2 regions of the Paenibacillus aurantius genome follow, and region 2 is predicted to be linked to the other one. Evidence: predicted binding sites of a transcription regulator. Region 2 holds the regulator's gene; the other holds the start of a gene.
What was found. The regulator CtsR, encoded in region 2, represses protease genes until heat stress. The targets are predictions, from matches to a motif close to ATGGTCAATAAAGGTCAAACA.
Positions count from the first base shown of each region.

Region 1: clpP (ATP-dependent Clp endopeptidase proteolytic subunit ClpP) is a predicted target of CtsR. The motif match lies at 1,588-1,608, and genes of this name have one in related genera.

Region 1 is NZ_CP130318.1:5,748,614-5,754,504, forward strand. Features, by position in the region: gene MJA45_RS25915 (sugar-binding transcriptional regulator) at 1-366, opposite strand, end outside; gene MJA45_RS25920 (PCYCGC motif-containing (lipo)protein) at 690-1,241, opposite strand; tRNA gene MJA45_RS25925 (tRNA-Arg) at 1,458-1,532, shown strand; gene clpP (ATP-dependent Clp endopeptidase proteolytic subunit ClpP) at 1,733-2,329, shown strand; gene MJA45_RS25935 (Rieske (2Fe-2S) protein) at 2,487-2,783, opposite strand; gene MJA45_RS25940 (stalk domain-containing protein) at 2,831-4,597, opposite strand; gene MJA45_RS25945 (HPr family phosphocarrier protein) at 4,748-5,020, opposite strand; gene whiA (DNA-binding protein WhiA) at 5,143-5,891, opposite strand, start outside.
Region 2 is NZ_CP130318.1:245,672-251,562, forward strand. Features, by position in the region: rRNA gene MJA45_RS01150 (23S ribosomal RNA) at 1-784, shown strand, start outside; rRNA gene rrf (5S ribosomal RNA) at 859-975, shown strand; gene MJA45_RS01160 (CtsR family transcriptional regulator) at 1,343-1,804, shown strand; gene MJA45_RS01165 (protein-arginine kinase activator protein McsA) at 1,817-2,341, shown strand; gene MJA45_RS01170 (protein-arginine kinase McsB) at 2,363-3,424, shown strand; gene clpC (ATP-dependent protease ATP-binding subunit ClpC) at 3,458-5,884, shown strand.

The DNA of each region.
Region 1 (5,891 bases), 800 kb from region 2:
ATAAGGAGAAGTGTCAGAATCGCCCGGTACGATGATCACCTGGCTGATATGGAACGTGTCACGGATCTTCTCCTCGAGCTCGGACAGCCCGAAGAGCTCCTTCGCCATCGGCTCCATCTCATCGAGCACCTTCTGGCCCGCCTCCGTGAGGCGGATGCCCGCCGGGTCGATGTCCACCAGCCCCTGCTCCTTCAGAAAATCCGCTTCCGCCCTCAGCACCCGCTCCGTCATGTTGAGCGAAGCGGCGAGGGTGCGCCTTCCGATAAGCCGGGAAGCCGCGATATGACGCAAAATCGTGTACCGTTTCTTCATGACGTCCAGCAGATCGGGCATAAGCTGCTTCTGAATATTTAGAATCGCCCTCATCATCCATCACTCCTGCGATAGGCTGGACACGAAAAGTCCCGCATACACATTTTAAGTCCCAGGTAGAGCAAAAAAAATTAGCTGCACCATTATTGTAGCGAATCCTGGCATGAATTGCAAACCGCAGCCGCCTTCGGAAACGGTTTCTTTCAAAATATTTTTCAGACCTTGCTCCCGGAAGCCTGTCCCGGCCTTTGGTTCCTTTATGAAAGCAAAGAAGCCCTGCCCTAAGGCAGAGCTTCTGGCGGCCTCGGCCGAAAGCGATGAAAGCCAGGTTTCCTCTACCGGATAACGTGGCTCCGTCTCTATCCGTGGGGCCCTCCTTAAGAAGGCAGAGGGGTCTTGGTCGGCGGGGCGAAGCCTTTGCCGTAGGCCTTGTCGATGGCGGCCCGGATCTCCTTCGCCGGCTTGCCGTCCTGCTTCATTTTAACGGCGGTCTCCGCAATCGTCACACAGACGCCGCAGCGGGTGCCGTGATCGTCCCATACGACGGAGCCGTCGGCGGCCACTTCCTTCACGAAGCAGTTCTGGTTGCTTCCGTGGCCGGCGCTTTCCCCGCATCCGCAGTAGCAGGGGATATAGCGGAGCAGGTCGGTGTTCTTCGCCGCCGCCTGATAGGCCTTCACCATCCGGTCGGGCTGTCCCTTCAGGAAGGCCGGAAGCTGGTCGGCCGAAGCCGTTTTCTCCTGCAGGTCGCCGTTAGGAAGCTGGACCTGGCCTGCCTTCAGCGGCACCGCTCCGGCTCCGGAGGAGTCCGGATTCGAGAGATGCACCGTATGATCATCATGACCGGCTTGCTTATCGGCTTGTCCGCACCCGGCAAGCAGATAGGCAGAGGTTATGACAGTGGCAATCAATAGAGGATAGCGTTTCAATCCATTCCCTCCAAGCTGGTGCCTTATCCGGTAATCTTGTTGCGGATAAAGTACTGTTGTCCTTCATCCTTTATTATATAGGCAGCGGACCCGGAAAGCGAACCGCGGGGCCTGTTTCTCTCTCCTGAAATTTCCGTCTTGCAATTTTGTTTGGGGTATCATATAATAACTCTTGCTTGCTTCTTCCGTTCTTCTTGAATCGGATGACTGCATTGTGCGCCCGTGGTCCAATGGATATGACGTAGGCCTCCGGAGCCTGAGATCGAGGTTCGATTCCTCGCGGGCGCGCCACTTACATAAAGAAGAAGCCGGAATGATCAGCGTAGGCTGATTTTTTTTGTCCCTTCATTTGACCTTTCTTGACCTTTGTTCCATTATCCGTTATTATGGTTATATGGTTTACAGAGGTTTTTGCTCTTTCCCGTTTCCTCGCCTTATAGAAACGGACCCGCTTGACAATACTATATTTTAACGATAGGGGGAACATGTTCATGAGTTTCATTCCAATGGTAGTAGAACCCGATGCACGCGGTGAACGCGCCTATGACATTTACTCGCGTCTTCTGAAGGACCGGATCATTTTTCTCGGAAGCCCCATCAACGACCAGATAGCGAATGCGATCATCGCCCAGCTCCTCTTCTTGACCGCTCAGGACGCAGAGAAGGACATTCATCTCTACATCAACAGCCCGGGCGGCTCGATCACCGCGGGAATGGCCATCTACGATACGATGCAATTCATCAAGCCCGACGTCTCCACGATCTGTGTAGGGATGGCCGCTTCCATGGGAGCGTTCCTGCTGACCGCCGGAGCCAAAGGCAAGCGCTTCGCATTGCCTAACAGCGAAGTCATGATCCACCAGCCCCTCGGAGGCGCGGAAGGCCAGGCGAGCGACATCGAAATCCGGGCCAAGCGGATCATCAAGCTTCGCGAGAAGCTGAACAAGATTCTGGCCGAGCGTACCGGACAGCCTATCGAGCGCATCGACAAGGACACGGACCGCGACTACTTCATGACCGCCGAGGAAGCTCTGGCTTACGGCTGTATCGACAAGGTCATCGAAACGGCCAATAAGGACGTTCTGTAAGAAGCTGGAGGCCTTACTCTCCTCTTGCCCCCATATCCGAGACAACAAACTCACGGGACAAGGGCAAGCCAAAACAAAAACCCGGGATTCGGAACCGCTATCAGCGGACCGGCACCCCGGGTTTTTTTGTTGCTTACTTCGCTTTATGCAAGGGCGGTCAGCCCTCCAGGCGGGCTACCAGGCGTCCTTCTACTATCGTGACGGAATAGCTGTCCAAGCCCGTGCTCGGCACGTTCTGGCATCTCCCGGAGTGATACTCGAAGGTCCAGCCGTGCAGCGGGCACACCAGCTCCCCGTCCTCGAATTCAACGGGGTAGCCGGCATGCGGGCACGTCCGGGACAGCAGCCGATACCCCTCCTCGTCCTTCAGCAGGTAAAACGGCCGGTTGTCGATCTCGATCTCCGCCGGCAGCTCGCCGAAGGCCCGTTCTTCCCCTAACATGACTTCTTTCATTTTCCCACCTCGTTCCTTCGGTTGGTAAGCGGCAAGCCGCCTGTCTTCTAAGGCTTCACTTCGTCCAGCGGGTAGAAGATCAGATCCACCGGAAAGGCCGAGCCGGCCGGCGGGGTGAATTCCATCTCGAAGGTCTCTTCCTCGCCCGTCGTCCGGGCCAGCAGCTGGACCTGCTCGAAGGCGCCCAGCACCCCGGAGGTCGGAGCCATCGTGAATTCGCCGTTCACCTTGAATGGCCCCTTGAACGGACCTCCCCGGGGCAGCAGAAGCACCGCCATTCGTCCCGGACGCTCCGCATGAATCTTGTAGATCATCCCGTAATTGCCTTCGTTGTAGACCTCCTGCTTGCGCTGGTTGTCGTAGCCCTTGTCGAACGGATCCTCCTTGCCGTCGCCGATCGTCAGGCGGGCCGGCTTGGCCAGGCCGTTCAGGTTGACGTTCCATGTCTTCTCGGAGACCGGGAACGTTCCGCGCACATTGGCCACGTAATCGAGCGGCCGGTAGATCGACACCGAGTACGCGTTGGGGCTCGCGATATTGTCCATTGCGATGAACTGGAATTCGACCTCCCCGTCGGTCTCCACATCGTAGAATACGTTGACCCCCTGCCCGGGATAGAAATCCGGCATAAGCACGTAAACATAGCTTTGGCCAGCCGGAATGACGAGCTCCTCACGAATCGGATCATGCAGCATAAAATCCACCGACGCCTCATGCCCGATGAGGTTCGCATAGCTGGACGGGAACACCTCGCCCTTGTTCGTCGTCGTCACTTTGACCGGCCTGCCGGATGTGTTCTTCGCCATGATGACGAACTGCACCTTCTCCGCCATCTCGTTGACATGATCGGCATAGAGCCGTGCTTTGCCGTGCACCTTCTCCTGGTACAGGATGCCCTTCTCCTTGATGCTCTCCGGGCTGTCACTCACAATAAGCGGGCGGGAGCGATCCTCCGCCACCCGTGCCGGGAGCGCGGGAAGGCCGTAGAAATGGCTGTAGATCATTCCCCAGTCTGTCTTGATCCGGGAGCCGGCCGGCCAGAACTGAAGCTTGTACGACAGCTCATCCAGGTAAGGGGTCGGCTCGATGATGAGTTGGCGCGTATAGGTCGCGCTGACATGCCCTTTACTGTCCTTCACCTTCAAGGAGATGGGATAGGTGCCCGGCGTGAAGAAGGCCTCCTGCTTGCCTGTCCACTCGTAGGAGACAATCCCTTCCGCATCGGGATCGTAGCTCAGGTCCACGTACTTGACGGGCTCCCCGAGCCGGTAGCTCGGCTTGGCAAACGTGAATTTCGCCACCGGCCGCGAGTTGTCGAGCTCCCCATTGTAGAGGTCGTCCGGCTTCTTAACGTATACGATTCCGATGGATCTCGTCGTATGGTCATAGGAGTATTTGGCCCCCACCAAGTCCCCGAACCACGACAGCTTCACCATGAGCCGCTCGTTCACCAGGGCGGCCACCTGCTCGAACGGGCTCTGCACCCCGTTAACGAACACGAGCTTCCGGGCGAGATCGAACTCCACCTTTACCTTCGGCACGTCCATCTCCACCCGGCCCGTCTTGGCGTTCCACTCGACCTTGACGCCCATCGTGTCCCCCAGAAATTTAGCGGGGACGAACGTCTTGTCCTCCAAAATAACGGCCGGCGGGTCTACCGGGACCGCCGCGCCGTTCACCACGGCTTCCGGCTGGTCCAGCCCGAGCGTAATCTGCATGGTGGTGGTGGAGACCGCCTTCGTCTGGCTCCCTCCCGCCCCCAGGAGGATCAGTGCCGCCCCGGCCGCCGCCCCCCATTTTCTCCACAGTGTCATGTTCTCTCTTCCCCTCTCCAGATAAACACCAAAAAAACCCTTTTCGGGATATCCTCACGTTAGACGCAAGAATAAGGAAAAAGGTTTCGTTCTGTCCAAAACTATGTAAAGGTAATATGAATAAAGCTCCCGGAACCGGAAGCTTGCCTCTTATTGGTTCTCCAGCTCTTCCTTGCTGACTAGCTGGGTTAAAGCGTTTACAGCCTGATCTGCGTCGGTGCCTTCCGCACTGATATATACCTCGGTCCCCGTGCTGATCGCCAGGCTCATGATCCCCATGATGCTCTTGGCGTTCACTTTCTTCTCATCCTTCTCTACAAAAATTTCCGAAGAAAATTTATTGGCTTCTTGAACGAACAATGCTGCCGGTCTTGCGTGCAGACCTGTTTTTAATTTAACGACAACGGGTCGTTTGGACGACATGAATCTATACCCCCTACATACTTTTGTTTGCGTAAATGATGTCCTCTGGAACCGATAGCATCCGAATTTTCATCCATTATACCATTTTTCCCAAAAGTACACTAGAAAAAACTAATGTATTTTCACGTAACGCGGGAATTTCGAAGCTTTTCCGCCATTTCGTCAATTTTTCTAAGCCGGTGGTTCACTCCTGATTTGCTGACGGATCCCTTCAGAAGATCGCCGATCTCATTCAGGTTCACGTCGGGATGCATCAGACGCACCTCGGCCACTTCCCTCAGCTTCTCCGGAAGGTTCTCCAGTCCGATTTCATTCTGCAGGAGCTTTATGTTCTCGATCTGACGGACCGCCGCCCCGATCGTTTTGTTCAAGTTGGCCGTTTCGCAGTTAACGATCCGGTTTACGGAATTGCGCATGTCTTTCATGATCCGGACATCCTCAAACCGCAGAAGCGCTTGGTGAGCGCCGATCAAGCTGAGCAGTTCGATGATTTTCTCGCCTTCCTTGATGTAGAAGACGAAGCCTTTCTTTCTTTCGATACAGCGGGCGTTCAGATCGAACTTGTTGGCCAGCTGCACGAGGGCGTGGCAGTGCTCTTCGTACATGGAGGCGATCTCCAGGTGATAGGAGGAACCCTCCGGATTGTTAACCGATCCACCGGCGAGAAACGCTCCCCGCAGGTAGGACCGCTTGCAGCAGTTGCTTTTGATCAGGCTCTTGTCGATGCCCGGGGTAAACTGAAACCCTTCCGAAACGATTCGAAGATCCGACAGGATGGTCTGGACCTGTTGAGGCACCCGCACAATGTAAACATTATTCTTCTTGAGGCGCATTTTCTTGCGGACGAGAAGCTCCGTATGCACGTTGAACA
Region 2 (5,891 bases):
TGTACAGGATAGGTGGGAGCCTAAGAATCATGAGCGCCAGCTTGTGAGGAGGCGACGTTGGGATACCACCCTGATCGTATCTAGGTTCTAACCTCCTCCCGTGAATCCGGGAGAGGGACCGTGTCAGGCGGGCAGTTTGACTGGGGCGGTCGCCTCCTAAAGCGTAACGGAGGCGCCCCAAGGTTCCCTCAGAATGGTTGGAAATCATTCGCAGAGTGCAAAGGCAGAAGGGAGCTTGACTGCAAGACGTACAGGTCGAGCAGGGACGAAAGTCGGGCTTAGTGATCCGGTGGTACCGAATGGAAGGGCCATCGCTCAACGGATAAAAGCTACCCTGGGGATAACAGGCTTATCTCCCCCAAGAGTCCACATCGACGGGGAGGTTTGGCACCTCGATGTCGGCTCATCGCATCCTGGGGCTGAAGTAGGTCCCAAGGGTTGGGCTGTTCGCCCATTAAAGCGGTACGCGAGCTGGGTTCAGAACGTCGTGAGACAGTTCGGTCCCTATCTGTCGCGGGCGCAGGAAATTTGAGAGGAGCTGTCCTTAGTACGAGAGGACCGGGATGGACGTACCGCTGGTGTACCAGTTGTTCCGCCAGGAGCACCGCTGGGTAGCCAAGTACGGACGGGATAAGCGCTGAAAGCATCTAAGCGTGAAGCCCCCCTCAAGATGAGATTTCCCAATTAGTAAGACCCCTTGTAGACGACGAGGTAGATAGGTTCGGCGTGGAAGTGCTGTAAAGCATGCAGCGGACGAATACTAATCGGTCGAGGGCTTATTCATGACCCCACTAGGGGAGCATAAAGGATGAACAAACGTAAGCTTCGAATCCAGTTTTCAGGGTGCAAACTCTGACGTTTGGTGATGATGGCGGAGGGGAACCACGCGTTCCCATCTCGAACACGACCGTTAAGCCCTCCAGCGCCAATGGTACTTAGATCGCAGGATCTTGGGAGAGTAGGACGTTGCCAAGCGAAATGAAGCCTCTCTGGTTAAAGCCAGAGGGGCTTTTTGCTGTTCCAGCGAAGATGGTGCTTAGATCACGGCGAAGCCTGTCTTGGAGGAGTGGATGGCCAAGCGAATTAAAGCCACTCTAGTGAAAACCAGAGGGGCTTTTTTAGAAAAGTAATAGTGAGGGTTTTTTCTTATTCAACGCGGGGGAATTCGGGTATAAATCCTTACGTGCCTTCCCACAATAAGAACAGGCACGGAGAAAGCAGACCCTCTTGGCAAAATAAAAAAATGTGCTATAATATAGTTAAGGTCAAAGAAAGTCAAAGTCAGTCGACTTTTATAAGCTGTTAGGACCGCTAAATTTTCAAAAGATGTGGAGGAGAATGGATGCGGAATGCTTCGGAAATCATCGAACAGTATCTAAAAAATATTCTGATGCAAAGTCCGAATGGAATTATCGAGATCCAGCGCAACGAGCTGGCCGATCAATTTCAATGCGTCCCTTCGCAGATCAATTATGTAATCAGTACCCGCTTTACCCTGGAGAAGGGCTACATCGTCGAAAGCAAAAGGGGCGGCGGAGGATATATAAGGATTCAGAAGGTGGAGCTTTCGTCCCAAGGTGCGATATTGGACCATATTTTTCGGACCATAACGGCGCAGATCGATCAGACGGCATCCGAAGGACTCGTGTATCAACTCCTGGAAGGTGGCTTGATTACCGACCGGGAAGCGAAATTGATCAAGGCGGCGGTCTCCCGGGATGTCTTGCTCTTTAAGCTCCCTCAGAGGGACGAGGTTAGAGCCCGCCTGCTGAAAGCCATGCTAATTTCCCTATTGGGTAAATGAAGGAGGCCTCCCATGAACTGTCAGGAATGCGGCAAAAGGCCGGCTACGCTTCACTTCACGAAGATAGTCAATGGCGAGAAGACGGAATTTCATATATGCGAAGCCTGCGCGCGGGAGAAGGGAGAGCTGATTCCGGGGACACCGAACGGGTTCTCCATTCATAACCTGCTCTCGGGTCTGCTACATTTTGATCCGGCTAATCCGGTTAATACGGGAGCCAAACCTCCTTCCCCCAGCCTGCGGTGCGAGGAGTGCGGATTAACCTACTCCCAATTCAGCAAGCTGGGACGGTTCGGCTGCAGCTCCTGCTACAATTATTTTGCCGATCGGATGGATCCTCTTTTCAAAAGGGTTCACGGAAGCACCTCCCACACAGGGAAGGTTCCCAAGCGGGCCGGAGGAAGAATCCAATTCCGTCGTGATATAGAGAATTTACGAAAAGACATGGCGGATTACATCGAGAAGGAAGAATTCGAACGGGCCGCCAAGGTGAGAGATCAGATCCGCGAATTGGAAAAAAAGGTTTCCGAGATGTAAGATGGAGGGAGGGAGGCCTAAATGACCTTAGACCGTTTTGTAAAAGAAGCTCTAAGCGATTGGATGAGACAAGACGGACCGGACTCGGATATTGTGATCAGCAGCCGGATCCGCATAGCCCGTAACTTGCGTTCCCATCCGTTTCCGATGTTGGCCACGAACCAGCAGTCTGAAGAAGTCTTGGAAAAGGCCTCGGCTGTTTTGGCGAACGACGATTTTAATTCCATTAGCCATTTCTCCTTCGCTCCGTTGTCTGATTTGAATGAACTGGAGAAACGGGTGCTGGTGGAGAAGCATTTGATTAGTCCGAATTTGGCCAATGAATCCCGGAACGGAGCGGTTATTCTTAGCGATAACGAATCCGTCAGCATCATGATTAATGAAGAAGACCATATCCGGATTCAATGCCTGTATTCCGGCCTTCAAATCAAAGAGGCTTGGGATCTGGCGAACCAGATTGACGATATTTTCGAGCAGGACTTGGATTATGCCTTTGATGAGAAGAGAGGGTACCTGACGAGCTGTCCCACGAATGTGGGAACCGGGATCCGCGCCTCCGTCATGATTCACCTGCCGGCGCTGGTCATCACCCAGCAGATCAACCGGATTCTGTCGGCCATCACCCAAGTCGGTCTTGCCGTTCGGGGGCTATACGGAGAAGGCAGCGAGGCAACAGGTAACCTGTTTCAGATTTCCAACCAGATTACCCTCGGCCAGTCGGAAGAGGAGATCATCGATAATCTTTACAGCGTGGTGCGGCAGATCATCGAGCATGAGCGTGCCGCCCGTGCCAAGCTGGTGGCCGAATCGAGGGCGAGGCTGACCGACCGGGTCAAACGATCCTACGGCATCCTGTCCTACGCCGTCATTCTGGACTCCAAAGAAGCGGCACAGCGCTTATCCGATGTCCGTCTGGGAATCGATCTGGGCATGATTCCGAACCTTTCGGCCCAGACCTTGAACGAGCTGCTCGTGATGACGCAGCCGGGATTTTTGCAGCAGTATGCCGGGAAAATGCTGTCGGCGGAGGAGCGAGATCTTCGCCGAGCGGATATGATCCGTGAGCGTTTCGCCCATCAATAATAAGTTTATCATACATTAGTGGAGGTGCTTTTGATGATGTTTGGCAGATTTACGGAACGCGCGCAAAAGGTCCTTGCCCTGGCGCAGGAAGAGGCAGTACGTTTGGGCCATAACAATATCGGCACAGAGCATATTTTACTTGGACTTATCCGCGAAGGGGAAGGCATTGCCGCCAAGGCGCTGATCGCGCTTGGACTCGGCCTGGAGAAGATCCAGGATGAAGTGGAATCTCTCATCGGCCGGGGGCAGGAGCAGCCTACCAACATCGCTTATACCCCGCGTGCAAAGAAAGTAATCGAGCTGTCCATGGATGAAGCCCGGAAGTTGGGGCATACGTACGTAGGAACCGAGCACATCCTGCTTGGCCTGATTCGCGAAGGTGAAGGGGTAGCGGCCCGTGTTCTCAACAACCTGGGCATCTCCCTGAACAAGGCCCGTCAACAGGTGCTTCAGCTGCTGGGCAGCAGCGAGACGGTGTCCTCCAATCATGGCAGCCCGGCGAACGTTAACACGCCTACTCTGGACGGTTTGGCCCGTGACTTGACGGCCTTCGCGAAGGAAGGCAATCTCGATCCGGTCATCGGCCGCAGCAAAGAAATCGAGCGCGTTATTCAAGTACTGAGCCGCCGGACCAAGAACAATCCGGTTCTCATAGGGGAGCCTGGGGTCGGGAAAACGGCCATTGCCGAAGGCCTGGCCCAGAAGATCATCAACAATGAAATTCCGGAAACTTTGCGGGATAAGAGGGTTATGACCCTCGACATGGGCTCCGTTGTAGCCGGAACGAAGTACCGCGGTGAATTCGAAGACCGTTTGAAGAAGATCATGGATGAGATCCGCCAAGCGGGGAACATCATTCTCTTCATTGACGAGCTTCACACGCTGATCGGTGCAGGCGGAGCGGAAGGCGCCATTGACGCCTCCAACATTCTGAAGCCGGCACTGGCCCGCGGCGAGCTGCAGTGCATCGGGGCAACAACCTTGGACGAATACCGCAAGTACATTGAGAAGGACGCCGCTCTGGAGCGCCGCTTCCAGCCGATTACGGTCGACCAGCCGACGGTGGAAGAGGCCATTCAGATTCTTCACGGGCTTCGTGACCGTTATGAAGCTCATCACCGCGTCAAAATTACAGACGATGCCATCGAAGCAGCCGTAAAATTGTCCGACCGCTACATTACGGACCGCTTCCTTCCGGATAAAGCGATCGACCTGATCGACGAAGCCGGCTCCAAGGTTCGCCTGCATTCGTACACCGTTCCTCCAACTTTGAAGGAGATGGAGACGAAGCTGGAGAACGTGCGCAAGGAGAAGGACGCCGCGGTTCAAAGCCAGGAGTTCGAGAAAGCGGCCGCCCTGCGCGATACCGAGCAAAAAATGCGCGAAGAGCTGGAGCAGACGAAGAACGAGTGGAAAGAAAAGCAAGGCCGCACCGATTCGGAAGTAACGCCGGAGGATATTGCTCAAGTGGTGGCCAGCTGGACCGGCATCCCGGTTGTGAAGCTTGCCGAAGAGGAAACCGAACGTCTGCTCAAAATGGAATCTATCCTTCATGAGCGGGTCATCGGCCAGGACGAAGCGGTACGTGCCGTTAGCCGTGCCATCCGCCGCGCCCGCGCCGGTCTGAAGGATGTCAAGCGTCCGATGGGCTCCTTCATCTTCCTGGGCCCGACGGGTGTCGGTAAAACCGAGCTCGCCCGCGCTCTGGCGGAGTCCCTCTTCGGTGACGAGAATGCGGTTATCCGCATAGACATGTCGGAATACATGGAGAAGCATTCTACCTCGCGTCTGGTCGGGGCGCCTCCGGGATATGTTGGCTATGAGGAAGGCGGCCAGCTGACCGAGAAGGTCCGCCGCAAGCCGTATTCCGTTGTCCTGCTCGATGAAATCGAGAAGGCTCACCCGGAAGTGTTCAACATTCTTCTGCAGGTGCTCGAAGACGGCCGCCTGACCGATTCCAAAGGCCGCACGGTAGACTTCCGCAACACGCTGATCATCATGACCTCGAACGTAGGGGCCGAAATGATCAAGAAGAATTCGTCTCTCGGCTTTACGGCCGGAAACGATGCGGGACGCGACTATACCAACATGAAGGATAAAGTGATGGGCGAGCTCAAGAAGAGCTTCCGTCCGGAATTCCTTAACCGGATTGATGAGATCATCGTGTTCCACTCCCTCGAGGAAGAGCACATTGCCCGTATCGTATCGCTTATGGCGAGCGATCTGCGCAAGCGTCTGAAGGAGCAGGAGGTCGACTTCGAACTGACCGACGCGGCAATGTCTTACCTCGCCAAGGAAGGCTTCGACCCGGCTTACGGGGCAAGGCCGCTGCGCCGCGCCATTCAGAAGCATATCGAAGACCGGCTTTCCGAAGAGCTGCTGAAAGGGAACATCGCCAAAGGAGATTCCTTGACGATCGATCTGAAGGACGGAGAGCTGGAAGTCGTACGCAACGCCTAATTCAGGG